Regions from separate parts of the Edaphobacter sp. FHG110511_03 genome, predicted to be linked through region 2. Evidence: riboswitches for the same ligand, from Rfam matches in the RefSeq annotation. Region 2 holds a riboswitch; each other region holds the start of a gene.

Region 1 (7,426 bases), on a different contig from region 2:
TCCGAAATCGCAATCTCGAAGTTCTGAATCATCTATCGCGTTCAATCCTAGAGCGTCCGATGTCTGTCGTGTCCGAAGTTCTGGAGCCACGAATACCTTGATATCTCTTGACACTCTCCGAGGTACGGGTGCAAGCTCCCGCAAGGACTGCTCATCTAAAGGTTCATCAAGCGGAAAGATACCGGCCTTTTGTTCCCGCGTAGCTGGGTGGCTTATCAACGTGAGGCGACCATGCAGAGCGTTGGACTTCATAAAGTAGGTGTTATCTTACGAGAGTCGCTTGCGCTACACTGAAAAAAAGGAGCTTCGCATGGCATCGCAAAACACAGGTTCGATCTCGCAGCCAATCTTCGTTCCCACGATTCCGTTGTCTGAGATTCTTCCATGGGCATTCTTCGGCGGGCTCCTGCTCCTATTGGCAATCTACTTTGTGGGAGCCGAACAAGGCGCGACCAGTATCATGCACGGTCGTACAGTTCACGAATTCGTTCACGATGGCCGCCACCTCCTGGGTTTTCCCTGTCACTGAGAGACGGATTCTAACCTAAGGTCGGAATGTCTCTTGGCACGTAGCCTACTCATCCGCGGCATGTTGGTCGGCATCCTTGCCGGCCTGGTTGTATTCGTTTCCGCTCACTGGCTGGGCGAACCTCAAGTGGATCGCGCGATTGCCTTTGAATCCGGCACCGGCCATATACACGATCAAGAAGAGCCAGAGATTTTCAGCCGGCGCGTTCAGAAAACCGTCGGGCTACTCACTGGTACGGTAACATTCGGCGCGGCATTAGGGGGTCTTTTCGGCCTTAGTTTCGCTTTTTCATATGGACGCGTCGGCCCGACCCGTCCGCGCGACCTCGCCGCGTTCCTCGCCTGCATTGGTTTCATAACCGTTGTGTTCGTTCCAAGCCTCAAATATCCTGCTAGCCCGCCGTCAGTCGGCAACCCTGAAACAATTGGCATTAGAACTAGCGCATTCTTCTTAATGATCCTGCTCTCTGTTCTTGCAATGGTCGTATCGATTAAGATCGGACGCTACTCAATACGGCGATTTGGAGGATGGAATGGCGGGGTTTTGGCCGCAATCTTTTTTATCGCAATAGTAACCATCATCGGCTATCTCCTTCCACCGATCAACGAAGTCCCGACAGGATTCCCTGCTGATTTGCTTTGGCAATTTCGTCTGGCGTCATGGGCTCTTCAAGTTCTGCTTTGGGCATCGATCGGACTTCTATTTGGTTGGTTGACGGAGCGCGACAAGCGATGGTCGGGTGCAAAGTTCTAGGGGCGCTTGCTTCATGTCCAGACACTCCACCGTGATACAAATGAATTAACCCGAGGTGCCCAATAGGGCTTAAAAGGGAAGTCCGGGGAAATACCGGCGCGGTCCCGCCACTGTAAACAAAGAGACGCTGCCTGCAATACCACTCGGTCGAACAACCGGGGAAGGAAGGCAGTCGACATGCAAATGTCGCTTTGAGCCAGGAGACCTGCCAGGGGTTCATGTTTGCAACGTTCTGCGGAGAACAGACTCTTGCGCCCCAATATTGACCTCTTCGAGGATAACCCGCGTCAGTCTTGCTCCCTCGTTCGGGCGGCGATCCCGAATGCTCATATTCTTTCGCGGCGCAACTTCACAAGCGGACTCCTCTGTCTAATCTTCGCGCGTTCACTTCTGGCCCAGCAGCGGCCTCGCCGCATTGTTTCCACGGCGCCTAGCATCACCGAGGCACTTTTCGCACTTGATCTCGGGGGGCAGGTCGTCGGCGTTTCACAATATTGTGATTTTCCTCCTGAGGTTGCCAAACTTCCCAAGGTCGGTACCTACGTCAAACCTAACCTTGAAGCGATCGCACGGCTCGCACCCGACTTAGTAGTTCTTCAGACGGCGCCCGTTGATCTGACAGATCGGCTCAAAGCCTTGCGTATTGGGTTTGTTGAAGTTCCGCACGGCACATTGAATGACGTTCTAACGGGGATCCAAATCATCGCAAGATCTGCAGGAGTACCAGACCGGTCTGCTGCTGTAGTCGGCCGAATCAAAAGCTCGCTGCAAAACACCCGAATGAAAGCCCGTACCTCGCCATCCCCCCATGTCATTGTGATCGTTAATCGTAGACAAGGAACGCTGACAGACTTAACAGCAGTGGGCCCCGACAATTACCTCAATGAAATTCTGGAAGTTGCCGGGGGGACCAATGTGCTCGCAAAACCTGGACTCCCACGGTATCCCCACATTTCGATGGAAACGATCATCCGCGAGAACCCGGATGTAATTCTCGATCTCAGCAGCATGCAAGATTCTGAGGCGAAGCGACAAGAAGAGCGTCCAGCCCTTTTGTCGCTCTGGCGGCAGAACCAGACGCTTAAAGCTGTATGCGGTGGCCGTGTGTACTTCGGCACCTCGAACGTTCTTTTGGTTCCAGGCCCACGTGCGCCTCAGGCCGCCGAAATGTTGTTCGATTTCCTTCATGGAAGCGGCGGAGGGCTACAAAGTTGAACCATGTTCTCGCCATTGACGATCTCAGCTTCTCGCACGGCACGCGAGAAGTTCTGAAGCTTGCAACATTCCAAGCAGCTCCAGGAGAGTTTCTTGCTCTGCTTGGTGTCAATGGTGCGGGCAAGAGTACGTTACTCGACATCCTCGCCGGCCTGCGCAAAGCGGATTCCGGCGCAATTGAGGTGGAAGGGCGCGATCAGCGACAGTGGAGACCTCGTGAACTTGCTCAACGTATTAGCCACCTACCGCAGGCCGTAAACGCGAGCCTTCCTTTCACGTCCGAACAACTCGTCGCAATGGGCAGATATCCACATACCGATAGATGGTTCGAATCCGAGGAAGACCACAAACTAATCCAGAGTTCAATGGAACGAACCAACTGCTGGCAACATCGCCATCGTACCTTCAGCACACTCAGTGGCGGAGAGCGCCAGCGCGTACTACTAGCAGCATGCCTTGCTCAAAGTGCGTCCATCCTGCTGTTAGATGAGCCCTCCACATTTCTGGATATTGAACAGCAACTGCACAGTTTCTCACTGCTCCAAGAAGAATCGCAGCGTGGCAAAGTCTGCATTGCCGTCACACACGATCTAAATCTCGCTTTGACGCATTGCACGCGAATACTCGTGCTCGCCGATGGTGTCGTGAAGTATGACTTTCTACCATCGCAGGCCCATGAGGATCAAGACTGGCTAAAGATTTTCTCCCCCCGTCTGAGGATAGACCGCACATCTGCGGATGCGCCCTGGATCTGGTATCAATGAGCGCTCTTCACGAAATGTCGAGTGTCTCCCGTCGGAGCCTAGCTGTAGCGATCTTCACGTTCGCGGCAAGCGTGGTGCTACTTCCATGGATTGGTGCGGGGCCTATCAACCTGGCGAACGTTTTGCATCGCCAGGCGCCCGACTATGACATCTTTATCCAGCTTCGGCTAACCCGGACGCTACTCGCCCTGCTAGCAGGTGGAGCACTTTCCTTGGCTGGCTCGCTCTTTCAAGCGATGTTGCGCGACGCTCTCGCAACACCCTACACCCTTGGCATCACGGGCGGTGCTTCGCTCGGCGCAGTAGCGGTGATTGCAGGGGGATGGCCAACAATCTGGGGACTCCCGGGCACGTGGTTTGGAGCGCTTGCAGGTGCGTTTTCGGTCATCGGTCTAGTAATCGGCAGTTCGCTCCACAGCCGCCGCATTTCGGCGTTTAGCCTCCTGCTCACAGGTATTGCTATCAACAGCGTGAGCGCGGCCTGCATTGTTATCCTCGGTGGTTACGCTGGTATGTCTCGTTCCTTCTCCATTGCCCATTGGCTTATTGGAAGTATCGATTCAACAAGCTATCTATCGTTGGCGGTACTTGCATGCGTTGTCATGTTTTTGGGCGCGATGATCCTTCTCCAAGCCCGGAGTTGGAATCTGCTTGCGGTGGGTGAACTTTGGGCCGCTTCGCGCGGCGTTCGGATCACTACTGTTATGCGAACGGGTTACATCGCCGGTTCCATCCTTGTTGCTGCAACAATTGCGCTCACCGGTCCTATCGGGTTTGTCGGCCTCATCGTCCCGCATCTCGTCAGAACAAAAGTCAGTGCGGACTATCGAATTCTGCTCCCAAGCGCGTTCTTTTTTGGCGGGTCACTCCTCGCAACTTGCGACACACTTGGGCGCGTAGTAATCGCGCCGGCCGAGATTCCCGCGGGCGCCATGTTGGCCCTTATTGGTGGCCCGTATTTGATATGGGTCATACGGCAACGAAAACCTCTGGAGGAGGCCTAATTATGTCAACCTCTTATCGCCAACGCGTCATCCGGGCTGATGGACGGGCATTCAATATCGTTCGACATCGCGCACACCTGACTTACTGCTATACCGGCTGTTGCTGCGGCATCACAGAAAGAGGATATGCCGCTGTTCCCGTCGACGTTTACCAGGAAGAGTGGCTGCGCAGAAAGATCCGTCAGGACGTCCATCTCACGAAAGGCGGGTGCCTCGGTCCGTGTGCGCTCGCCAATGTGGTCAGCCTGGTTTTTGATGGCAAGAGTATCTGGTTTCACTCCGTGAATAGTGAATGGCAAGTACGCCAGATATTCGAATACATCGATTCGATGCTGAAGGCTGATCGATTCGTGCAACCACCTGCGGAACTCAGTGAGTATGTATTCAACTACTACGACTGGGACGTCCGCTTACCGAGCTCTTCTGACGGTCTACTGAATCTCGAGGCTGTTCAACCGAACGGCGCTATCATGCTTCTCTCCCATGCCGACACGGATCTCCTCACTCTTATCAAAGCCTCCGAATCTCTTCCTGAAGGTCTTCAGGTAAGTGGGTTCTCTCTTAATGCGTTGCGCAATGAGGACCAGATGAAGGTCCTGATTAGTGGCGAGATGAGTAAGGCAAAAGTCATTGTTGTTCGTTGCCACGGTCCCCTCAGTTGCATTCCGGGCTTCGATCAACTTAAAGCGACTTGTATCGTGCGCGGCCAGTCACTTGTATTGATAAGTGGAACTGGTGAGAATACCTCGGAGTTCGCCGAAACTATCAATACGCCTGCCGACGTGATGCAAACTGCAGCTGGCTACCTGGATCTTGGCGGAGTAACAAACTTTGCGGAACTATTTCGCTTTCTTTCCGATCGCTTGATGCTCACCGGTTATGGATACGGACCTGCCAGTTCAATGCCAGAGCACGGAATCTATTTGTCCGACACAGATTCAGCAAGCTATGAGGACTGGCGGCGGCAATCTGATCCCTCCAAACCCACTGTTGCCATTTTGTTCTATCGTGCTCATCGCATGAGCGGGAATACAGGGTTCATCGACACCCTATCTCAGATACTTCAGGACAAAGGCGTCAATACTCTGTGCGTATTCACCTCAAGTTTAAAATCCATGGAAGACGGGCGGCCCGGCGTCTTCCGCTTGTTCGAAGGACAAGCTGACGTTCTTATTTCGACCCTTTCGTTCGCTCTTGCCGAGGTCGACACCGGGTCTGTAACAATTCCGGGCAAAGAGCTCGGTGCGCTTGAACAGCTCGGTATTCCTGTCATACAAGCGATCGCTAGCGGTATGCCACGTGGCGCATGGGAGGGCTCCCGTCGCGGTCTTAGTGCGCTCGATACCGCCGTGAACGTTGCTATACCCGAATTCGACGGACGGATCATTACAGTGCCGATGTCGTTTAAGGAGCGGAACGAAAACGTTGACAGTCTTTACGTGGCGCACGAGGAACGAGCACAAAGAGTTGCGGGCATCGCCGTTCGCCTTGCAGCATTGCGTCGAAAGCCTCGTCAAGAAAAGCGCATCGCTTTCGTGCTCACAAACTCTGCGGCAAAAGCTTCACAGATTGGAGGAGCCGTCGGTCTCGATTCACCCGCAAGTCTCTTGACCACGCTTCGCGCAATGCGAGCGAAACGGTATGACATCTCGGCTTTGCCTGAGAGTTCGGATGAATTGATGGAGAACCTTCTCTCTCGGGGAACATACGACAACCTTCACCCCCTTGACCCCGCACAAGCCAAGCGCTTCTCACGCTCAAAATATCATCAAATATTTGCGGGCTTCCCAGAGCGACCAGCACGGAGGATGCAGGATTTTTGGGGACAGCCACAGAAACATGGGCCAAGCATCCGGCCTGAGAAAAAGACCGACAAAAAGCTACTTCCGACCATCGGCGGAAAGATCGTTTCTATTGACCAGGAAGAACCGTGGGCCGATGAAAGTGATTATTTATTCTCTGCGCTGGACTTAGGTAACGCACTCATTGCGCTGCAGCCCCCGCGTGGCTATGGGCTCGATCCGGATGCTATTTATCACACGCCAGACTTGCCTCCAACCCATCATTACACCGCCTTTTACCATTGGCTCGCAACGTCGGAAATTGAAGGCGGGTGGGGCGCTGACGCAATCGTTCACATGGGTAAACACGGCACTCTCGAATGGTTACCGGGCAAAGGTATTGGGCTTTCTGAAGAATGTTACCCCGACCTTCTTTTAGGGGATCTTCCCTTGGTCTACCCATTCATCCTGAACGATCCTGGCGAAGGCAGCCAATCAAAACGTCGCACGCATGCGGTCATCATCGATCACCTAACGCCACCGATGACGACCGCGGAGACGTACGGAGCGCTCGCGGAGTTGAATCAACTCGTCAACGAATACTACTCAGTAGAAAAACTCGATCCAGTAAAACTTCCATATCTTCAACAACAGATTTGGGAACTGGTGCAACGCACAAACCTCAAAACTGACCTGGACATGAAGACAATGCTCACCCGCGAGCGCGGCGACCATACGCATGAATGGGATGACGCTCTGACTCCTGAGGGCGTTCCCACAACGTTAGCTTCGATGACAGGAAATGAAGTAGCCCATCTGATAGAGGATCTTGACGGTTATTTGTGTGAAATTGGTATGGCACAAATTCGAGATGGGTTGCATATTCTTGGGCAGATGCCGCCACTCCCAGAGATGCTGCGATCGCTTACACGTCTGCGTAATGTCGGTGTACCAAGCCTGCAGGAAAGCCTCGCGAACGCCTTTGGCTTTGACTTGTCGAAACTACTCGACCAGACAGGGGAACGCCTTGCCGAAGATCGGCATCTTTTAGGTGCTACTTGCTACACCCATGCTGACGCTCTCGAAGTCTTGGATCGAGCATCCCTCGATCTCTTCACGATGCTCGAGACATTCGGTTTTCGGCCGTCAATCATTGGCGATGTCCAGCGTGCCGTCCTGGGAATAGAGAACGATGATATCGCGGCAGCTTTAAATTTTGCGTGTACTGAACTTGTCCCCAAACTAGAACAAACGGGAGACGAGATCGAACATCTTCTCGATGCCCTTGACGGCAAGTATATTCCCGCCGGGCCAGCCGGAGCGCCGACACGTGGCATGGCTCATGTGCTGCCCACGGGGCGCAATTTTTACGCCATCGAC
Region 2 (7,426 bases):
TATCAGAAAATAAGTGTGACGCAGATCGAACTGATTCGAAAAAGACAACGCCATAAGGGATGCAGCCGCATTGGCATGTCCCATGTCCGTTGTCATCACGCAAACTCCTTTGCGATTGCAATGGACATCACGATAATCAGGAGCCAGACCCGGCACGCTGATCGTGTCCCATGGCCCCAGGCGGTCAAGCCAGGTCTTGGCTTCAAGATCGAACATGGTAACGATCATGACTTTAACTTCGCGGCCTCCGCCTACAGAATACGGAGACGATTGTGTCTGCCCCAAAGCTTGAGCAAACCCACCAAACACTGACGTTGCGAGAGCGCCAAAAACGAAGACCGAACTTAGTTTTCTTTTCTTGGTACTTATTGCGGCGGTCCAATGACTGAAATACGATGTTGCTTTCGTGCGTATGGCAATGTTCATCTAACGCCCTTCTTATGTAATGAGTGAAAGTGCTTTGGCAAATACAGAGAATCGTCGTTTGTTGTTAAGTACGCGTGTAAGCCACTTCTATTGGCCGCATATTCCCTGCAAAACAGGCGTCGTTGCGGCTGGACATTACAACACGCGGACTGGCTTTTTTATTCCATTCTCGCCAGGAGGACTTGAGCCTTTTGAAGATTTAGGATCGATCTTGTTCTATCAAGCCTTCCATCACATGATGAAAGAGCGAATCCATGTACTTCTTATCGAGAGTCCCGCTGCCGATGAGCAAGCGATAGTAAATCGCTCCATAAATCGCATCGATAGTAGCCGCAATGTCAATGGTGGACCGGAATTATCCAGCCTTTATCCCCGGCAAGAAAATCTGCCTATCGAGTTTTCTACGAGGCTCAATCCATCTCTTGCGGAATGCGAGCTCTAGTTGGCCATGCCAGCGCCCGATGGAAGCGATCTACGAAGGGTGACGCGGAAAAAGAAGCCCCAGACAGGCCACCTGAGGCTTTGCGAGTAATTTTGCCTAATCTATTAACACGCGATGCGCGTGTAAATTCCTCAATGGGTTTCCATTCGCTATCCCTCTTCCAACGAATCGTGTCAAAAAGAGGCCCGGAGGGCGACACCGTACAGAATGCAAGGCAGCGTGATTGGAATACGAGATACGCTTTCATCTGGAATGGGCCCAACCCCACACTAGCCCCATCGACGCCTCGCAAGTAAGACACTAGACTGTCCAGAAAATGGCTCATGAAATAGGAGAACTTATGAAATTCATTTCGATAGATGGTGAAATGCTGATCAACCCGCAATTCGTCGTTGCAATCCTTCCCAGCGGGAATGGTGGATCTACTCTTACGATGGTGGACGGGAAGGTTTATCAGGACTCGCAACGAACTCCTGAGCAGGTGGAATCTAACATCCGTCAAAATTCCTAAATGTGGTGTATACGGGTGATACGGGTTAAGCCTCAAAATCGCGCGTGTAGTCGATTCCGATAACAAGGGCCTTACGCATGTATGACCTCGACGGCTAAAGACCGGCTATAAAACTGGCGACGCGGTCCCAAGTCTATATCCTCGTCGATACACCCGGAAGAACCGTTCTGTCGTCGGTATAGACCCAGATGGCATATATAGGCTTCTTCTCTTCTTTCGCACAGTCAATTTCCCCCTTCTGGCCGCTTGAATTCAATGAGTTCTTACTCACCAGAACGATGACACCTTGGGAAGGCAGGCTGCGTGCGGACTTTGTCTTTCCAATCGCTTGTATAGGCGTCTTTGACTGATATCGACGTATTCAAAAAGGAACCTTGGCATTGAGCGCGTGGCCTCTAAGAAAGTCCCGTTGGCAATCGTCACTAGCGCTGCTAAGTTCTTAATCCACTTCGAGACATCGGTATCTGGTCTGTCATTTGGTTTTGATCCTGTCGGTAGTGAACTTGTGTCGTCAGCCTCACCTTTTTCGTCAGCCATATCCTCCTTCGGTGCCAGCCAGTTTAGCGCCTTTGTTTTGTCCCCTTAAATTCGTCTTTCCGGCCACTGGGATGTCAAACACCTTGTGGTCAAGAAAAGTTGATAGTCCGCGTTTCCAAACAGGCAAATTCCTTCGTGCCGAGTGGAATAAATTCGAATGAAAACGTGGACTGTGTGTCTTATAAGTTGTTGAAAAGATAATGGCCAGAGACGGGTCGACGTGCCATTACATAAATCCTGTACAGGCGAACACTAGGCACCAATGCAATCTATCCATCAGTTCTCAGGGGTCAAAAGAAGGAAAGACGAGATCCCCTGGTGCTACCTCCCTCATGGACTCATAGAACCGGATTGCGCCTGTCGCCCCGGAAGCGTTTAGGAGACCAGAGATACTCGCCCTGAAACTCTTGCCGGCGCGTCTGGTTCTGATTGACCCACCAGTAGTGCATTCGGGCGACGGCTCCTTCCAAGCCTTGCCGTATCTGAAATCTTATCGCACCGCCCGCAAACGCGAGCGTGTGCTATCGACCCCGGGCACGATCATCCTGTGAAGGAGATGAAAGCGCTGTGAAGTTTAACCACATATCCGTATCCCGCGAACGCCCATTTTGTTCATCTTTTCTGAAGCTCGCTTTGAAAATAAAAATATGGGCAGCATGAAACGTTGTAGCCCTCGCACTGCTCAGAGAATGGCACCGGAGAGTATGCCCCTTTTAATGGAGTCTAATTCCGCCGGAGACGATCCTGGGTGCCCCAAGAGTCAGCAGAGGAGTCCTTCCCGCTTCGACTCTCTCGCTCGCCACATTCTGGACGGAGCCCCATACTCTAAGCCACGACAGGAAACGATGCTCGGTATAGAGGTCCACTTGAGCGAACCCTACCAGACGATACTGGTTTGAGGAGTCATCAAACTGCTGCCCGCTCGTTCGAAGATAAACCCCGAAGACTCCCCACCTCTCTTGCTCCATTCGAGCCTCTAGAGATCCCGAGTTCCTCGGAACTTGCGCCGTCCACTTCCCCACTAACGTGGGATCGGCTTGAAACTTCGTCACCGTCGAATCCGCATACTGATACCCCGCCTTCACCACTAAAAACTCCAACGGGCGTATCTCCGTCCCGAAAACCTTGCGCTTTAGCGACCTTCAAGTACTGCATTTGCGATATCTTCCCCTTGTCGAATACGGATCGACGATGGAAGGCAGATTCTGGAGCTTGCGGAATAGCGGCTTCCGCTTTTCGGGCATGAAGTAGAGCCTGACGAAACGAGTCTGGTAGATTAGTTATAGATTCTGGGGTGCCCGCAAGGGCATAACAGGGAAGCCGGTGTGAATCCGGCATGGTCCCGCCACTGTGTTCAGGAGACGGACTCTTCGTAAGCCACTCGATCATACCGAGGAAGGCGAAGACTCCGGAGCGTTAAGAATAAGCGCTCAACCTGTCAATCAGGAGACCTACCTCAGATTTAGTCTTGATTCTTCTCCGCGTGGAAACGGGAAGCAATCGCTCAAAGATCTTTGAGCTTTGTGCCTCTTTTCCCGCTATTGGTGAGGTGCACTTGTTCAGATCGATGTCGCTCTCCTCCTCTATCGCTCGGAGAGCAGGCGCTCCATGAGAGTTGGGGAACACTTCTGTCCAGGCGTCCTTCATTCAGTCGAGGCAAAAGACGGTCTGCTCATTCGAATCAGGGTGCCTGGGGGGTTGATCGAAGCAAATCAACTCAGGACAATCGCCGATCTGTCCAGTGGCTTTGCCGACGCCACCATTGAAATCACCTCGCGGGCAAACCTTCAGTTGCGCGGAATTCGGACCGAAGACCTCGGCCAAATCGTTGACAGCATTTCTTCTACCGGGCTACTCCCCTCCCAGCAGCATGATCGCGTCCGCAATATCATCACCAGTCCCATCGCCGGGATCGACCCCGGGGAACTCATTGATCCGCGACCGCTCATCCGTCAGTTCGATCAGCGTTTGCAGGCCGACGCAGCCTTTGTAAACCTCCACCCTAAGTTCAGCTTCGCGATTCACGGCGGCCCCAAACGGTTCAGCCGCGATATCGACGATGTCTCTCTCGCGGCTGAACCGTTTGGTGCTACACCCTATTTTCGCTTTTCCCTCGGTGGAGTCTCTTCGCGCTTCGTGGTGAAGCCAGGTGACGCCGTCGACTGCATGTTGGCAACAACAAGGATGTGCATCGTACTGGCGAAGGAGTCCAGCCTGCCCGTTCGTGTGAAAGCGGTCATGGCGATCTCCGGAGCGATGGAACGTGTCCTGGATGCCCTCTCGCACATGTTGCAGCCGTCGCCTCTTTCGCTGCCCGCTACCACAGTCAACGAACCCTTTATGGGCATCTATACCACGACTCGAGGCCGAGTGAACATCATCCCATCCGTCCCACTCGGTCGGCTCAACCCGGAACAGGCACGCTATCTCGCCGACGCGTCGAACGAGTGGGCAGGTGATCTTCGACTTGCTCCGTGGCGCGGTGTTGTCCTCGGTTCTATACCGAAGAGCGCGGCAGGCAATATCATTGCCCAGCTTCGCGCCATAGGATTGCCCTGTGAGCAAGCAGACGGATTTCAAGGAATTGCAGCTTGCGCCGGAATCACTGGGTGCGATGCGTCGTTGGCCGATGTGCGGGACGACGCAGCTTCGCTCGCGCGGCGCCTTTTAGGCCATGCTGTGCCTCCTGGATGGACGGTGAACCTATCCGGATGCGACAAGCAATGCGCACGTCGGCACGGCGCGACCGCCGAACTTGTCGCCGGCCCATTGGGCTACACCCTCAATGTCAAGGGACGTCGTGTGGCGTCCGACTGTTCACGTGAATTCGCGCTCGATGCAGTCGTAGCACTGCACGAAAATTTGCTGTCCGAGGTTGCTGCCCGATGAACTACGTCAAAGATGGCGCGGCCATTTATCACGAGTCTTTTTCCATCATAAGAAGAGAGGTCGATCTATCTGCTTTTCAGACCGATCTCGCTCGCGTCGTCGTCCGCATGATCCATGCGTGCGGCATGACGGACCTGCCACAGGATGTCCAGGCGTCGCCGGATGCCGCCTCGGCGGGCGTCAATGCGCTGCTCGCGGGTGCGCCACTGCTTTGCGATGCGACGATGGTGGCGAATGGAATTACGCGTTCCCGGCTCCCACGGAATAACGAGGTCATCTGCGCGTTGAGCGATGCGCGAACTACTGAACTTGCTGAGAACCTACACACCACCCGAAGTGCCGCCGCTGTCGAATTATGGCGAGAGAAACTCCCCGGCTCCGTCGTTGTCATCGGCAACGCTCCCACTGCGCTCTTCCATCTACTCGACATACTCGACGATGGAGCGCCGCGGCCAGCACTGATCGTTGGCATACCTGTCGGATTCGTAGGCGCGGCCGAATCCAAAGCAGCACTTGCCGCCAATCCGTTTGGAATTCCTTTCCTCACCGTGCGAGGACGGCGCGGCGGCAGCGCCATTGCGGCGGCAGCCGTCAATGCGCTCGCGAGTGAGAAGGAATGAGCACAGACGCACGAAGCGGACGTCTCTTCGGAGTCGGTGTCGGTCCTGGCGATCCGGAACTGATTACGGTCAAAGCGCAGCGTGTGCTCAGGCAGGCGCAGGTTATTGCCTATCCGTGTGCCAGACATGGACAGAGCAACGCTCGTTCGATCGTTTGCTCGGAGCTGATTCATGGCCAGATCGAACTACCGATGATGTACCCAGTTACGACAGAGCAGACTGACCATCCCGGAGGATATGAGGTGCTGCTGTCGCAGTTCTATGATGAGATGGCCGAACAGATCGCGGACCACCTTGCAAACGGACGAGATGTGGCCATTCTGTGCGAGGGCGACCCGTTCTTTTACGGGTCGTATATGTACCTTCATGACCGTCTCGCTCATCGCTTTTCCACTCAGGTAATTCCTGGAGTTGCCTCGATTATGGGCGCAGCTGCACAGCTTGGAACGCCGCTCGTCCGCAGGGATGCCGCGTTCACGGTGCTACCCGGAACTCTCTCGGAAGACGTATTGATCGCAAAGCTAAGCCAGCAGAGTGCCTTTGCCATCATGAAGCTCGGCCGGAACTTCGCCAAGGTAAAGCGGGCCATCGATACCGCCGGTCTCGCTGACAAAGCACTCTTCATCGAACGAGCGACGATGGCTGCCGAACGCATCATCCCGCTCCGCGAGGTCGATCCGCTCCATGTCCCCTACTTCTCGCTCATCTTGATTCCCGAAGCAAGTCAGGTCCAGCGGGACGAAACCATTCGGAGTGCCGGTTGGATCTCCGTCGTTGGCCTAGGCCCGGGTGCTGTTAGCTGGATCACGCCCGAAACTCAGCAGGCTCTGACGGAGGCGACAGACCTGGTCGGTTATCACACCTATCTCGATCGAGTCCCTGTGAGATCCGGTCAGCGCCGCTTCGGCTCCGACAACAAGGTTGAGGCGGACCGCGCACGGCACGCTCTTTCGCTTGCTGAAACAGGCCGTCGCGTTTGCGTCGTTTCCTCGGGTGATCCGGGCATCTTTGCCATGGCTTCCGCTGTTCTGGAATGCGTTGACCAGGGACCGCCAATCTGGCGCTCGCTTGATATTCGCATCCTTCCCGGATTGTCGGCGATGCAGGCAGCAGCATCGAGAGTGGGAGCTCCTCTAGGGCACGACTTCTGTGTCATCTCGCTCTCCGACCGACTCAAACCCTGGGAGATCGTGGTGAAGAGACTGGAAGCAGCAGGTGCCGCCGACTTCGCGATCGCAATCTACAACCCGATCTCATCGCAACGACTATGGCAACTCGCCGAGGCGCGCACGATCATCGCCAAACACCGAGGCCCTGAGACACCTGTTGTCCTTGCACGCAGCGTCGGCAGGTCAGACGAACGAATCACTATCACCGATCTTGAACACTTCGATCCTTCGCTCGCCGATATGCAAACGATCGTTCTCATTGGTTCCTCAACAACCCGGGCGATTGCATTGTCGAACGCCAGGAAGCTCATCTACACTTCCCGGATCTATGGTGACAGGAGTTCTGGCGTATGAGTGCCGCTGAGCGTTGGTTGTCGATCGTAGGCATCGGCGAAGATGGTTGGGATGGGCTGAACAGTGAGGCCAAACGAGCGGTCGAGTCCGCTGAGTTGATCTACGGAGGAGCCCGCCACCTTGCCCTCGTACCAACTGCCGGTTCATCCGCAACCCGCATCCCTTGGCCTTCTCCGATGACCCCGGCCGTGCAGCAAATCCTCAAGGAGTATCGCGGAAAGAAGAGAGTGACCGTGCTCGCCAGTGGCGATCCGATGCTCCACGGTGTGGGAGTACCCCTCACCCGTGACCTTGTCGCAACCGAGTTTCGCGTTATTCCGCAGGTCTCCGCTTTTTCTCTCGCCTGTGCGCGGCTTGGTTGGCCGATGGCAGAGACGACCCTGATTACGCTGGTCAACCGACCGGTAGAGCAGTTGCTTCGTCGTCTCTATCCTGATCAACGGATTGTCATCTTCTCCGAAGACGGCGGCACGCCGGC
Region 3 (7,426 bases), on a different contig from region 2:
CCAGCGATGGAGGCGATCTTTGCGCGAATGATCTTATGGGCGTCTCCGGCGATCTCGGGTGTGGCGGTGCGACCGGTGCCGATAGCCCAGACGGGCTCATAGGCGATCACGAGCGGGCCAAGCTCCGTTTTGTCGATGCCTTCGAGGGCGACCGAGATCTGGAGATTGAGGACGTCGGCGGTGAGGTTCTGCTCGCGCTCGTTGAGGTGTTCGCCTACGCAGACGATAGGTGTCAGTGAGTGAGCGAGGGCGGATTTGAGCTTGAGGTTGACGGTGGTATCGGTCTCGTTGAAGTATTGGCGGCGTTCGGAGTGGCCAATGAGGACGTGCGTGGCACCGATCGCCATGAGCATGGTGGGCGAGGTCTCGCCGGTGTAGGCGCCTTCTTCGAGCCAGTGCATGGTCTGGGAGCCGACGAAGACGGACTTGCCGCGTGCGGCGTCGGCGAGTGCGGGCAGGGAGGTCATCGCCGGGCAGAGAACGATCTCCGCGGCTTCGTTGTTCTTGACGAGAGGGAAGAAGCTGGTGAGGAAGGCCGTGGATTCGGCGGGGGTCTTGTACATCTTCCAGTTGGCGGCGATGAGAGGTTTTCGCATGTCGGGGATCAGTATTCCATTTTTCAGTTGAGAAGGCCAAAGAGACTGCTTATCCCGAGCAATCGGAACTACGCAGAACTTGGCTCGAATCGCAAATTTCGAAATGGCCGAATTATTTTTTATCGGTCAAGGCAGCTACACCGGGCAGAGTCTTGCCTTCGAGAAATTCGAGCGAGGCTCCTCCACCGGTGGAGATGTGGCTGATCTTGTCGGCTACCCCGGACTTCTGAACGGCGGCTACGGAGTCGCCCCCACCGACGATACTGGTGGCGTCGCGATTGGCGGCGACGGCCTTGGCGATGGCGTTGGTGCCCTTGGCGAAGGCGGGCATCTCGAAGACTCCCATGGGGCCGTTCCAGACGATGGTGATGGCGTCGGCAATCTCCTTCTTGAAGAGTTCGATGGAGGCGGGGCCGATGTCGAGACCCATCCAGTCGGCAGGGAAGGGACCGTTGGCGGCGAAGATCTGCGTCTTGGCGTCGGCGGCGAACTTGTCCGCAAGGACGTGATCGATGGGAAGCAGGAGATCGACGCCCTTCTTCTTTGCCTTGTCGAGCGCGGCCTTGGCGACATCAATCTTGTCGGTCTCGACGAGCGACTTGCCGGTGGTCTGGCCCTTGGCATTGAGGAAGGTGTAGGCCATGCCTCCGCCGATGATCAGCGACGTGACGCGATCGAGGAGACTGTCGATGACATCAATTTTGTCGGAGACTTTTGCGCCACCGATGATCGCTACGAAGGGCTTGATGGGGTCGCTGACGGCCTTGCTGAGATAGGTCAGCTCTTTTTCCATGAGCAGACCCGCAGCCGAGACAGGAACGTGGTGTGTGATGCCCTCAGTGGAGGCATGGGCGCGGTGCGCGCTGCCGAAGGCGTCGTTGATGTAGACGTCGCAGAGCGAGGCCAGCTGTTTCGCAAAGGCAGGGTCGTTCTTCTCCTCTTCGGCATGAAAGCGCAGATTCTCGAGCAGGAGGGGCTGGCCGGGTTCGAGATTCCCCACCATCTCGGTGGCGATCTCACCAATGCACTCGGGCGAAAAAGCGACATTCTCATCTTCACCAAGAACGTGATCGAGCAGCTCGCGCAGGCGATCGACGACGGGACGAAGGCTCATGGTTAGGACAGGCTTGCCCTTGGGACGACCGAGGTGAGAGCAGAGGATGACGCGGGCTTTGCGACGGAGGGCGTACTCGATGGTCGGGATGGTTTCGCGGATGCGAGTGTCGTCCGTGATGCGCGGTGCGTTGTCAGAGCCGTCGACCGAGAGAGGAACATTGAAGTCGACGCGAATAAGGACGCGTTTGTTGGTGAGATCCAGATCGCGGATTGACAGCTTCGACATTTGATTTCCTTTTCGGTAGATAGGTTGAGCGCAGGTACGAGTGCACCACGCCCCTTCGCTATTTCATCATATCGGTTCTATGTGATCTTCAGCGGGAGAGGACGGCTTGTAGGGGATGTAGTGCCGTGCGAGGAAGGCGAGGGGAATTCCCACACAGAGGATGAGTGCTGCAATCCCATTGATTAAGGGAGCAAGCGGAGGAAGTGGGCGAAGGCCGATGTGGGACAGGGGGAGGACAACGTAGTTCATGACGATGTAAACGGCGATGCCATAAAGGGTTCCATAGAACCATGGATGACGCGAAAGTGGAAGTCTGCGGCTGAGGAGAAGGTAGATGGCCGAGACGGTTGTAGCAATGAAGAAGTGAAGAAGAAGCCCAAGCAGGGCGGAGCGCGTGCCCAGGGAGAAGGCTGTGCGGCCGATCAGTCCGAAGGCGATGCCCTGCAGGATGCGCGTTGGTGAAACGCCACGAAGACCGAAGAAAAGGATGGCATCCGCAATATCAAGCGTGCCTACAAGAAGTCCGGCTCCGGCAATGATCCGGAGAAGACCTGGGCGCGTGACCGTGGCGGCTGTCATGACGTTCCCGATTGTAACGATGCGGGGTCGCGTTGCGAGAAGAATGTCTATTCGGGAATGAACGCGTCGGCTTCGATCTCGATGCGCCAGCGCGGGTCCAGGAGCTCTTTGACGACGACCATGGTGGCTGCAGGGCGGATGAGAGAGAAAAACTTGCCATGGACACGGCCTACGATCTCCCAGTCCTCAGTGCGGGTGAGGAACATGCGGGTGCGGTAGACGTGCTTGAAGGAGGCGCCTGCATTCTTGAGTGCGGCGGCGATGAGGGTGAGGCACTGATCGGTCTGCTCGGCGACGTCGAGATCGTCGGCCCCGACGGGCCCGGTTCCGGAGACATGAACCTGATTGCCGATGCGAACGGCGCGAGAGAAGCCGATGATGGGTTCGTAGGGGCTGGTGCCCGGGATGTTGGTACGGGTCATGGAAGGATTGTAATGGTGCCGAGCAGCGTACCTTGCAGGGTGGCTCGGGATCGTGGCATTTCATGCGAGGCTTGAAGTTGTGTAGCATTGCCTTGACGATGGATGAAGAGAAGAAAAGCTGCTGCACGCCTTCTGCAGACCGCGCAGAAAAGCTCACAAACGAGTCTGCGATTCTGGCCAATCCATTGCAGGAAAGCTCCAGCGCCGGCATGATTGTGCTGCCCGGTGGACGTTTCAAGATGGGCACGGATTATGCCCTCGGCTTTTCTGCGGATGGGGAAGGCCCGGTCCGCTTCGTGGTCCTGCCACCCTTTTCGATCGACATCACGCCCGTTACCAACGCGCAGTACGCAGAGTTCATCCAGGCCACGGGATATATCACCGAGGCGGAGCGATACGACTGGTCCTTCGTCTTCTGGGCACATATTCCCAAAGAGCGTTTCAAGCAGCTTGTCGCAGACACTGTCGCCCAGGCGCAGTGGTGGTGCAAGGTATACAAAGCGAAGTGGGATGCTCCGGAGGGCCCAGGCAGTCATCTTCGCGGCCGTGAGGATCATCCTGTGGTTCATGTCTCCTACTCGGACGCAGAGGCTTATGCCGCGTGGGCGGGCAAACAGCTGCCTACGGAAGCAGAGTGGGAATACGCTGCTCGCGGCGGGTTGGAGCAGAGGCTGTTTCCGTGGGGAGACGAACTTGAACCCGAAGGCAAACACCTTTGCAACGTATGGCAGGGAGAGTTTCCTTCGCAGGATACGGCGGAAGATGGATATGCGGGATCGTGCCCGGTCAGGGCGTTTCCTCCAAACGGATATGGTCTTTACTCCATGGTCGGAAATGTGTGGGAGTGGACCCAGGACTGGTTTGGGGTTAACCATCCAAAGCATGAGACGACTAACCCGAGAGGCCCGGTGCGTGGCACGGAAAAGGTCACCAAGGGAGGCAGCTTTCTTTGCCATGCGAGCTACTGCAATCGCTATCGCGTGGCCGCCAGAACCAGGAATACGCCGGACAGCTCGACCAGCAACATGGGCTTTCGCTGCGTGCGGCGCGGCTAGAGTTTCTTCCTCATTTCCACATGATGGCCCCAATATATAGACGTTGACCCGCCGTATAGCCCTTGTTATAGTGAGTGAACTTCACGGTGTTCTGGCCCTCGTGGTCAGGACTGAAAAGGGAATCCGGTGCGAATCCGGAACTGCCCCGCAGCGGTAAGCAGGAACGAACGCTTCGATATGGCACTGGCTGAAAAGCTGGGAAGCCGAAGCAAGTAGGGAGCCTGCAGAGTCCGAAGACCTGCCGGAAGCGCGTGCCGAAAGGCACGAATTTCACACGCCTTCGAGGGGAAGGTGCGGTGGCCGCGTCCGGTTTGTGCAGACGTCCTCCGCTTCCTCCGCTCTGGGCAAGAGGAGACTCCCCATGGCGGCACAAGCGACGCTGACAGAACTGGACCCGAACTTTCCCTCGGCCGAATCGATTCCACAGATGCAGGTGCGCAAACGAAGTGGCGCGCTTGAGCCAGTGGATGTGAACAAGATTGTGCGAGCCGTGCAGCGATGCTGCCAGGGGCTGGCACATGTGGACGCGATTCGCGTTGCGAGCAAAACGATTGGCGGGTTGTTTGACGGGGCCTCGACTCGTGAGCTGGACTCGATCTCGATCCAGACAGCGGCGGCGTTGATTGCAGAGGAGCCGGAATACTCCCGGCTGGCAGCGCGTCTGTTGCTGGCGACCATTGAGAAGGAGGTTGCGGGGCAGAATATCTATTCGTTCTCGCAGTCGATAGAAGTTGGCCATCGCGAAGGAGTGGTTTCGAAGGATGCGGCGGAGTTTGTCGCAGGCAATGCGCGCAAGCTGAACAGCGCGATTGACGATCGCTTCTCCGATCGATTCGAGTACTTCGGACTTCGCACGGTCTACGATCGCTATCTTCTGCGCCATCCCATCACGCGGCAGGTGATTGAGACGCCTCAGTACTTCTTTATGAGGGTGTCGGCGGGCCTGTCGACGCGGGTGGGAGAGGCAGTGGATTTTTATCGTCTGCTGGCCTCGCACGATTATCTGCCGAGCTCGCCGACCTTGTTCAACAGCGGAACGAAACATTCGCAGATGTCGTCGTGCTATCTGCTGGATTCGCCGAAGGACTCGCTGGAGTCGATCTATGACGCCTACAAGCAGATTGCGCTGCTGTCGAAGTTTTCCGGCGGTATCGGGCTGGCCTTTCACCGGGTACGCTCGGAGGGCTCGCTGATTTGGGCGACGAATGGCCTGTCGAATGGGATTGTGCCGTGGCTGCGCACGCTGGATGCCTCGGTGGCAGCTGTAAACCAGGGCGGCAAGCGCAAGGGGGCCTGCTGCGTCTATCTGGAGCCGTGGCATGCCGATGTGGAGTCGTTCCTCGAGATGCGCGACAACACCGGCGATCAGGCACGAAGGACCTACAACCTGAATCTAGCGAACTGGATTCCCGACTTGTTCATGCGGCGCGTGGATGAGGATGGAGTGTGGTCGTTGTTCGACCCCAAAGTCGTACCACAATTTCCGGATTTGTACGGGGAAGACTTCGACCGGGCGTATGAGCAGGCTGAAGAGCAGAAGAAATATGTGAGGCAGGTGAAGGCGCGTGATCTTTATGCGCGCATGATGCGCACGCTGGCCGAGACTGGAAATGGATGGATGGTCTTCAAAGATGCGTGCAATCGGAAGTGCAATCAGACCGGAAGGCCTGAGAATGTCGTTCACCTTTCGAATCTCTGCACGGAGATCACGGAGGTGACTTCTTCGGCGGAGACAGCGGTGTGCAATCTAGGCTCGATCAATCTCGCCCGGCATGTAAACGAAGGGGTGTTCGATTTCGAGAAGCTGGCTGCTACGGTGCGCCACGCTGTGCCGATGCTGGATCGGGTGATCGACATCAACTACTACCCCGTCTCCCAGGCGGCAGTGGCAAACAGCCGCTGGCGTCCCGTGGGGCTTGGAGTGATGGGCCTGCAGGATGTCTTCTTCCAGCTGCGAATTGCGTTCGATTCGCCGGAGGCGAGAAGACTGTCGGCAAAGATCCAGGAAGAGGTCTACTTCCATGCCCTGACCGTCTCCTGCGAGCTGGCTGAGCAGAACGGACCGCATGCGGCGTTCGCGGAGTCTCGCGCCGCGCAGGGGGAGTTTCAATTCGACCTGTGGGGTGGGACGCCCGAGAACGGTGAGCGCTGGGAGCAGCTGCGGGAGCGCATTCGCAAGACAGGGCTTCGGAACTCGCTGATGATTGCGATTGCTCCAACGGCAACGATCGCCTCCATCGCGGGGTGCTACGAGTGCATCGAGCCTCAGATCTCCAATCTGTTCAAGCGGGAGACGCTTTCGGGGGAGTTCATGCAGATCAACCGCTACCTCGTCCAGGAGCTGAAGCAGCTAGGGATGTGGTCCGAGGCCATGCGAACGCGGATCAAGCTTGCGGAGGGTTCGATCCAGGGAATCGACGAGATCCCTGAGGATGTCCGATCGATCTACCGCACCGTCTGGGAGGTTCCGATGCGATCCCTGATCGATATGGCCGCCGACCGTGGGCTCTTCATCGATCAGAGCCAGTCGCTGAACCTGTTTGCGGAGTCGCCGAATATCGGAAGACTCAGCTCCATGTATATGTACGCGTGGAAGCGTGGCATCAAGACGACCTATTATCTGCGGTCGCGGCCTGCGACGAAGATTGCGAAGACCACGGTGTCGGCGGTTGCGCGCGAGCGGAGCGTACCGGCGATCAACGCCACTGCGAGCGTCGCCTGCTCGCTGGATAACCCTGAGACCTGCGAAGCCTGTCAGTAACGGAGAGCAATTATGTCGACTGCAACACACACCATTCTGGATCCTGGCCTTTCGCTTACGCTGCGGCCGATGCGCTATCCCACCTTCTTCGAGATGTTCAAGGATGGTATTCGCAATACCTGGACCGTCGAAGAGATCGATTTTTCCACCGATCTAGTTGATCTGCGTTCGCGGCTGACGCCGGCTGAGATTCACCTGGTTCAGCGTCTGGTGGCCTTCTTCGCGACCGGGGACTCGATTGTGTCGAACAACCTGGTGCTGAATCTTTACAAGCACATCAACTCGCCGGAGGCTCGGCTTTATCTATCGCGCCAGCTCTTTGAAGAAGCCGTGCACGTGCAGTTCTATCTGACGCTGCTGGACAACTATGTTCCCGACCCGGATGCGCGCGCGGAGGCGTTTGCGGCGGTTGAGAATATTCCTTCGATCACGAAAAAGGCGCAGTTCTGCATGCGCTGGATGGACTCGATTCAAAAGCTGGATGAGCTGCGAACGCCGCAGGAGCGCAAACAATTCCTGTTGAACCTGGTCTGCTTCGCGGGCTGTATCGAGGGTCTCTTTTTCTTTGCCGCATTTGCTTATGTTTACTTTCTGCGGTCTCGTGGCCTGCTGAATGGTCTGGCTGCAGGAACGAACTGGGTCTTTCGCGATGAGAGCTGCCATCTTGAATT
Region 4 (7,426 bases), on a different contig from region 2:
AGAGACCATTCGCCATTTTGAAGCACTTGGCGTCGGTCTTGGCTGGCGCTGTCTCGAGGTAGGTGGAGGCGGGGGCTCCATTGCCGCATGGCTCGCGTCCCGCATCGCCCCTTCTGGACATCTGGTCGTCACTGACATCGACCCTCGGTTCCTTGAGTCTTTGAATCTCCCCAACACAGAAGTGCTGCGCCACAACATAGTCACCGATCCTCTGCCGGAAGCGGCTTACGATCTGGTACACGCCCGTCTCGTTCTCACCCACATCCCGCAACGCGAGGCGGTGCTCGCCCGTCTGGCTGCATCGTTGAAGCGCGGCGGCTGGCTGATCGACGAGGAGATCGACATCTCCATTATTCCGGATCCCGCATCCTTCCCGGGCGAGGTCCACTCGAAGACCTTCGACGCCATGCTTCAAGTGATGAAACAGAGCGGCGTCGATCACAGATTCGGCCGGAGACTCTTCCATCTCCTGCGCGGTCTTGGGCTCCTCAACGTTGCAGCCGAGGGCAGAACGTCAGCGTGGGCAGGCGGATCTGCCGGTGTCTCCATCCTGCGGGCCAATTACGAACAGCTCCGGGACGACATCCTTCGTATTGGATTCGTCACGGAGCAGGAGTTCGAACGAGACCTCCTGCAACTCAATGATCCGTCCTTCATGATGGCGTCGCCTGTCCTGTGGTCAGCTTGGGGACAGCGACCATAGCGCCGTGATCGGCATCTGGCAAATATAGGTATATGAAAGATTTAGATGCTAGAGCCGTTTGACAAACAGTAAAGGATCAGTCGCCGCCTAGCCGCACCTTCAGGCCGGTACGGAAGGTGAATGGAAGTGATGGGTAGCCGATGGGGCCGATGTGTTGCTGGGAGAGGAGATTTCCCAGCTCTGCGAAGACAGAGACCCGATGCGTCGCAGAATAGGTCCCATAGGCATCGAGTTTTGCATAGCCAAAGTCCAAATTGCGGTTAGGAAGAAGGAGGCTATTGTCTCCATTGGTGTCAGAGAAGGAAAGGAAGGTGGAGTCGTCCGAACGGCTGGCAAAGGCTCCCTTCAGTGCGGCCGAGAACTTGATCACCGTGTATTGTGCGCTGAAGAAGCCGGTCTGCGGGGGACGGCGGAAGGGGCGCTGGCCTACGAGCGGATAGGAAGAGCCAATCGGCACGCCGGGAAGGTTGGGGTTCTGGGCGGAGGTACCATTGGCTGCGGCATCGGTAGAGAACGACTGCTCGACGAGCGAAGCGAGGTAGGTATAGCCGCCGCGCATGAGGATGTGGCTGGTGGGAGCGAACTGAAGCTCGCCCTCAAAGCCCTGAGCCCTGTAGGCGAGGGTGTTCAGGAGAGCACCGAAGAGTTGGGCCTTGGTGGTGTCGATTCCGAAGACGGTACGCAGCGTACCCGAGTCGACGAAGTCGAGCTGATGGCTGAACTGGTTGTGGAAGTACCCGGCCTTGAGGATGAGCTTCTGATTGAAGATGTTCTGGTCAATACCAATGTCGTAGGTACGCGAACGGAGCGCCTGGATCGGCTTCACGTTGTAAGCAGCAATCAGGTCAGCCGCTCCGGCATCTGACAGTTGTGTGTAGAGTGAGTTGAACTCGTTCGAAAGCGAAGGCTCCTGAACACCGGTGGCTGCGTTGGCGCGGAGTTTGGTTCCATGAAGAAATCCGTTGCCGGGACGTACCGGCACCCAGGCGAGACCGAAGCGGGGCGTGCCTGCTGTGCCATACAGATCATTGCGTTCGATGGCTCCGCCAAGGGAGTAGAAGATCCGATTGAAGAGGTCGCCCTGAAACTGGAGCGTGTACTGGAAGTTGGTCCGCTTCGTCTTGTCGAAGCTGAAAGAGCTGTTGGAGGAGCCGCGCTCGTCCTCATACCGGAAGCCGAAGAGGCCGATGAAGTGTGGCGAGAAGGTGTAGTCCGACTGGAAGTAAAGCTCATCGCGCAACGAAGCGAGATCGTTAGGCGCTGGGTAAGCTCCGGGGTAATTGATGGCGGCGCGCCCGGAAGCAGAGTAGCCGTTGGCTCCGCGAATCGTGACCGCATTGCCGAAGTAGGCCACGTCTCCAAACTGGTCGTAAGTCAGCAACTCACCCACCGGGTAGAACTGGACCAGCTGTTCGCGTTTCCGGGCGATGCCATAGCGAACAAGGTTATGCCAGTTGTGGAAACGGTTCTCGATCGTAGCGCCGGAGTACAGGTCCTGGTCAGCCTGCTTGCCCACCGCTGAGATTCCAAAGAAATCGTGCGCGTTGGGAACACCTGTTGCCGAGACGGCATTGCGGATGGTGAAGCGCAGAGGCGTATTGGCAGTGATGTTGTAGCCGATATTGGCCGCACTGGTCGACGCGTGATACCGATATAACGGCAGAGCGTTCGAGGAGTCGAAGCGCGAGAAGGCTCCATAGTAATCGAGGCGGCTATGCGCTCCGCCTACGGTGACCTCGTTGCGCCAGGTGTGAAAGTTTCCCGCGTCTCCCGTGTAGTTGAGGATAGGACGCAGGGTGGCTCCGCGGGGCGTGGTGAAGTTGACCACGGAGGCGCCGGCGTCCGAACCATAGAGAACGCTGTTGGGTCCGCGATACAGCTCGAAGCCATCGAGAGCGGTGGAGGAGACGGTGCCGAAGTCGAAGCGGCCGCCGATATCCTCCGAGGTAACGCCGTCGATCATCACTTTATTGGCGTCGGAGTTTCCGCCGCGCACGAAGAGCGATCCGACGCCGCCGTACTGCCCCGTCTGCACGGCAGTGACACCTGGAGACTGGCGCAGGTCGTCGACAACGCCCACGCGTGTTTGCAGCGCGGAAAACGGGACGAGGTTGATGGCCGAACTTGCCTGCTGGATGGGCGTGGGGATTCCGGTGGCGGTAACGGTGATCTGCGCGGTGACCGCGGCGATCTCGAGGGTCACGTTGCGGTTGACGACGTCGGTACGTCCACCGTAGAAGCTCTGCCCGATGCCTGGCGTGAAGGTAGCCGCAGAGGTGAGCAGGAGAAAGCGGCCGGAGCCGGTGCTGCGAATCTCGAACGAGCCATCGGCAGCGCTGAGACCGGAGCCGGCCACGTTCTTGCCCTGGATCAACTGAACCCGTGCCCCGGCAACAGCAGCTCCAAGCGGATCGGTAACGGTTCCGCGAACAATGACTGCCTGGGAGGAGAGCGTGACGAAGGAAAGAATCGCCAGAACGGAGAGCAGGCGGAAGACGTGTGAAGCCGCAAACGAACGCGCGGGTGCGTGCATGAAGATTAACTCCTCGTTCCCCCGTCGGAAACGTGGCTGGTGTGCGACAACGGAACCGGTCTCCTGACTGTCGCGTTTCATTCTGCCGGTTGCGGCTATTCCCTTCCCGAGGATTTGTCAGTGGGAGTGAGCCAGACAGTATTCACATTCGCGAAAGTGCGAGCGTGCGCGAATCACAGTTGCGGGGCAGTGGCGGACTCTCACCGCGCTTCCCGAGCATTTCGTTGCGGTACAAGGTGGAGTTAAACGGCCCACACGAGCATAGAGGTGCCGGGCCGAAAGCTACAGCGTATTTCCAGTGTGCGGTATGGATGAGGATGAAGTCAAAAAATCATGCCTTCGCCTGGGCCTTCAATCCTAGCTCTTTCATGACCATCTGAAGATCCTTCCAGGCCTCGCCCTTCTGGCGCGGATCCCGGAGCAGAAAGGCTGGGTGGTAGGTCACGACGAGTTTTGCGCCACGGCAGCCATGCCAACGGCCGCGCAGCCCGCTCAGCGATTGCTTCACCCCAAGCAGGTAAGTCGCCGCAGTTGAGCCCAGCGCAACGATGATCTCGGGCTGCACCACATCAATCTGCCTCAGGAGAAATTGCGAGCAGGTATTTGCCTCCACCGGCTCCGGAACGCGGTTGCCCGGCGGCCTGCACTTCACGATATTCGCGATATAAACCTGCTCACGCTTCAGTCCCATCGCGGAGATCATGTTGTTCAGAAGCTGACCCGCCTTGCCGACAAACGGAAGCCCCTGTGTGTCCTCGTCCGCCCCTGGGCCCTCGCCCACGAACATCAGGCGAGCGTTCGGGTCTCCGTCGGCGAATACGATCTTGCGCCGCCCGGCATAGGCCAGCGGGCACCGCGTACAGTCGCCGATATCTTCGCGGATCGCCTCTAGTGCGCTGGGCTTCTGGGCGGCTGCGAGGCGCACCTCAGGCAGAGGCGCAAGATTGTCGAAACTTACTAACTTGGGAATCTCAGGCTCCGAAAACTCTCTCTTGGGCGGGGCAGGTACAGCGACCGGCTCCCTGGGAACGGTTGCCACAGGCTGCGGACGGGATGGCTGTGCCACCGCCGCGTTAATCTCTCTCGCCGGAGCCGCAACGGTTTCAGCAACCGCCGTCACCGAAGCCAAATCCGCCTCGACGACAGGCTCCCCTCGACGATAAAGATCGTACACACCCAGGTCGCGCAGGTACTCGACATAGGCCCGCAACTGCTGCTCAGCTTCTCCTGCCATAGATCTATGCTATCGCGTGTCGAAGGGAGTCAGGCCCTAGTGCAGCTGCGGATTTGAAGTCGCGGGGCGCTGGGGCAGAACATACTTTACATAGCCCTGCCTGATCTCGTCCTGCGCCACCTGGCAGGCTTTGGTCGATTTGGCAACAATCAGCGGAGGGGCGCCCGACTGCAGCTGCCGTGCCCGGCGTGCAGCGCCCTTCACCAGACTGTACTTATTGTGGAATGGACTTTGATCCGTCATGGGTGGTCCCCCTTGTCGTTTGAATGTATCGCAGCTCCGCAAAATGTACATCAAAAATTCACGGTGGAAATCTGGATCTTACTCTCCAAAAGATTCTAGAACGGCCCTCAGTTTGGGTGAGGCAGCGTCGGTCCGGCAGCTTTTCGCCAACTCCGCGCACTCCGCATCTCCACGCTCCGAGAGAACGATTGCGCGCATCTCCGCCACGGCATTCTCCAGAACATCGTTGACCAGAGCGTATTGATAGTCCCAGACCTGCTTGATCTCTCCCCGGGCTCCGGCCAGCCGCTTCTGAATCACGGCTTCATCGGTTACTTTCTCCGCCGCGCTCCGGTTCTTTAGCCGCTTCTCAAGGATCTGCGGACTCGGTGGAAGGATGAAGATCGAAACCGCCTGAGGCGTCTTCTTCATCACCTGCAGCGCGCCCTGAACATCGATGTCGAGAAGCAGGTCTTTGCCAAGATCCCGGGCATGACGAAGCGCCGAGACTGCCGTTCCATAGTAGTTGCCGAAGACCTCCGCCCATTCCAGAAAGTCCTCCGCAGCGACCATTCGCTCAAACTCTTTGCGCGTGGTGAAGAAGTACTCACGCCCATTCTCCTCGGAGCCGCGCGGAGACCGCGTCGTATACGAGATAGAAAAATCCAGACCCTCCACCAGGGTTCGAAGCTGGCTCACCAGCGTCGACTTCCCCGATCCGGAGGGCGCTGAGATGATAAAAAGAATTCCCGCCATCTGCTCCCTGATTGTCCAGCCTGTTCGGATATCTGCCAGTGTAAACCGCGACTACTCCAGATTCTGCACCTGTTCGCGAGCCTTCTCGATCTCGGCCTTGATCTCGAGCCCAAGCTCGGTAATGCGCAGGCTGTTCTCTCCTGAGGCTGAGCCGGTCTTCGAGAGCATCGTGTTGGCTTCGCGGTTCAGCTCCTGTAGCAGAAAATCCATCCGCTTGCCCAGTTCGCCGCCCTCATCCAGCATGGCCACGAAGCGATCGATATGGGTCCGGAGTCGGACGATCTCTTCTTCGATATCGCTCTTTTCGGCTAGCACCGCCGCCTCCGAAAGCAGCCGCTCTTCAGTGACCGGAACCCCGTCCGTCAGTTCAGCCAGACGCGTTCTCAGGCGCTCGAACTGTGCCTCTCGTACACCGTTCCGCAGAGACGCCATCTCCTCACCAAAGGCCTGAAGGCGCTTCATGGAGGCTCGCAGCTCTGCAGCTAGGGCTGCACCCTCCTCGGCGCGAACCTCGTTCAACCGCTCAATCAACGCAGGCATGGCTGCGATCACTGCCCGATCCAGCTCAGGAATTCCTTCGACGCCGATCGTGCTCTCCGCGGTCATGACGCCGGGAATCCGCAGCAGGCCGTTCAGATCCGGCTGATTCGGCAGGCCGTATAGCTCGGCGGCCTTGGCGATCGATGCCAGATATGCGCCCAGTAGATCCTCGTTCAATTGAATCTGGGCACTCGCCTTGCGATCCACCTGCAGCGTCACTTCAATGTGGCCCCGCTTCAGCATCTCCTTAAGCAGCCTTCGTAGCTGAATCTCTAATGCGTCGCAATAAGAGGGCAGGCGCATATGCAGATCGAGAAAGCGGTGGTTCACGCTTTTGATCGCCAACGAGAAGCCAATCGCGTCGTCTGCACCGCTTCGAGCGCTGGCAAACCCGGTCATCGAATAAATAGAACTCAAGCAAATCCCTCCAACTCTGCTGGCTGCAGCGGGCCTTCATTCTCTACTGCGGGAGAACCTTCGTCCCCAAACTGCATATCGTAAAGCCGGCGATAGGTGCCTGACTGCCGCATCAGCTCCTCATGGGTGCCGGTCTCCGTAACCCTGCCGCGCTCGATCACAACGATCCTGGTGGCTCTACGAACCGTAGAGAGGCGATGCGCGATCACGAAGACGGTCCGGTCCTGCATCAGGTTCGCCAGCGCAGCCTGCACGAACTGCTCGCTCTCTGTATCGAGGGCGCTGGTCGCCTCGTCGAGGATCAGGATGGGGGCATTCTTCAAAATCGCGCGCGCGATGGCCAGGCGCTGCCGTTCGCCCCCGCTCAGCCGAAGTCCCTTCTCGCCGATCCGGGTGTTGTATCCCTCCGGCATCTTCAGGATAAAGTCGTGCGCGAGCGCCATCCGTGCGGCCTCTTCCACCTTGCTGAGCGGAACGTCGGGCTGTCCGTAGGCGATGTTGTTTCGCACCGTATCGTTGAAGAGCACCGTCTCCTGGGTTACCTTGCCGATCTGCTCGCGCAGGGACGCGATCGTGACGTCGCGAAGATCGTAACCATCGATCACAATCCTTCCCTCGTTCACATCGAAGAAGCGCGGAATCAGGTTGACCAGCGACGATTTTCCCGCACCGCTCGGACCCACCAGGGCGATCACCTCTCCTGGCCTTACATCGAGATCAACCCCATGGAGCACCTGCGTTGTCTCGCCGTCATCTCCTATGTAGCCGAAACCGACCTTCTCAAACCGGATCTCCTGGTGGAATCCCTTCAGAACATGGGCGCGGCGCTTCTCCTGAACATCGTCCTGAGCGTCCATGAACTTGAAGATGTCTTCACTCGCCCCCATCGCCTGCTGAAAGCTGTTGTAGAAGAGAGCGAACTTCCGCACAGGATCGTACAGGGTAAATACGGCTACCAGGAACGCGATGAACGAGCCTGCCGTCATCTCGTGGCGAACAATCCTTCCCCGCCCCAGCAGGA

Evidence for each region. A riboswitch is a leader RNA that binds a small molecule or an ion and turns the genes downstream of it on or off. The one in region 2 is predicted to bind cobalamin.
Region 1: another riboswitch for cobalamin. It lies ahead of AC5S26_RS00220 (ABC transporter substrate-binding protein); the one in region 2 lies ahead of cobG (precorrin-3B synthase).
Region 3: another riboswitch for cobalamin. It lies ahead of AC5S26_RS20075 (ribonucleoside-diphosphate reductase subunit alpha); the one in region 2 lies ahead of cobG (precorrin-3B synthase).
Region 4: another riboswitch for cobalamin. It lies ahead of AC5S26_RS19445 (TonB-dependent receptor); the one in region 2 lies ahead of cobG (precorrin-3B synthase).

The regions. Positions count from the first base shown of each region.
Region 1 covers NZ_JBZYWL010000001.1:56,348-63,773, forward strand. The annotation lists gene AC5S26_RS00205 (histidine phosphatase family protein) at 1-252, opposite strand, end outside; gene AC5S26_RS00210 (CbtB domain-containing protein) at 311-529, shown strand; gene AC5S26_RS00215 (CbtA family protein) at 563-1,282, shown strand; cobalamin riboswitch at 1,319-1,509, shown strand; gene AC5S26_RS00220 (ABC transporter substrate-binding protein) at 1,532-2,497, shown strand; gene AC5S26_RS00225 (ABC transporter ATP-binding protein) at 2,494-3,261, shown strand; gene AC5S26_RS00230 (FecCD family ABC transporter permease) at 3,258-4,265, shown strand; gene AC5S26_RS00235 (cobaltochelatase subunit CobN) at 4,268-7,426, shown strand, end outside.
Region 2 covers NZ_JBZYWL010000016.1:7,219-14,644, forward strand. The annotation lists partial or broken gene AC5S26_RS28575 (purine-nucleoside phosphorylase) at 1-426, opposite strand, end outside; gene AC5S26_RS28580 (hypothetical protein) at 461-868, shown strand; gene AC5S26_RS28585 (hypothetical protein) at 1,209-1,379, shown strand; gene AC5S26_RS28590 (TonB-dependent receptor domain-containing protein) at 2,630-3,016, opposite strand; cobalamin riboswitch at 3,192-3,389, shown strand; gene cobG (precorrin-3B synthase) at 3,525-4,805, shown strand; gene AC5S26_RS28600 (precorrin-8X methylmutase) at 4,802-5,425, shown strand; gene AC5S26_RS28605 (precorrin-2 C(20)-methyltransferase) at 5,422-6,948, shown strand; gene cbiE (precorrin-6y C5,15-methyltransferase (decarboxylating) subunit CbiE) at 6,945-7,426, shown strand, end outside.
Region 3 covers NZ_JBZYWL010000005.1:77,497-84,922, reverse strand. The annotation lists gene tpiA (triose-phosphate isomerase) at 1-596, opposite strand, end outside; gene AC5S26_RS20095 (phosphoglycerate kinase) at 709-1,938, opposite strand; gene AC5S26_RS20090 (hypothetical protein) at 2,005-2,517, opposite strand; gene AC5S26_RS20085 (RidA family protein) at 2,565-2,939, opposite strand; gene AC5S26_RS20080 (formylglycine-generating enzyme family protein) at 3,038-3,994, shown strand; cobalamin riboswitch at 4,061-4,254, shown strand; gene AC5S26_RS20075 (ribonucleoside-diphosphate reductase subunit alpha) at 4,356-6,755, shown strand; gene AC5S26_RS20070 (ribonucleotide-diphosphate reductase subunit beta) at 6,768-7,426, shown strand, end outside.
Region 4 covers NZ_JBZYWL010000004.1:616,321-623,746, reverse strand. The annotation lists gene AC5S26_RS19450 (class I SAM-dependent methyltransferase) at 1-703, shown strand, start outside; gene AC5S26_RS19445 (TonB-dependent receptor) at 780-3,236, opposite strand; cobalamin riboswitch at 3,273-3,475, opposite strand; gene AC5S26_RS19440 (uracil-DNA glycosylase) at 3,568-4,470, opposite strand; gene rpoZ (DNA-directed RNA polymerase subunit omega) at 4,507-4,713, opposite strand; gene gmk (guanylate kinase) at 4,792-5,448, opposite strand; gene AC5S26_RS19425 (YicC/YloC family endoribonuclease) at 5,500-6,405, opposite strand; gene AC5S26_RS19420 (ABC transporter ATP-binding protein) at 6,402-7,426, opposite strand, start outside.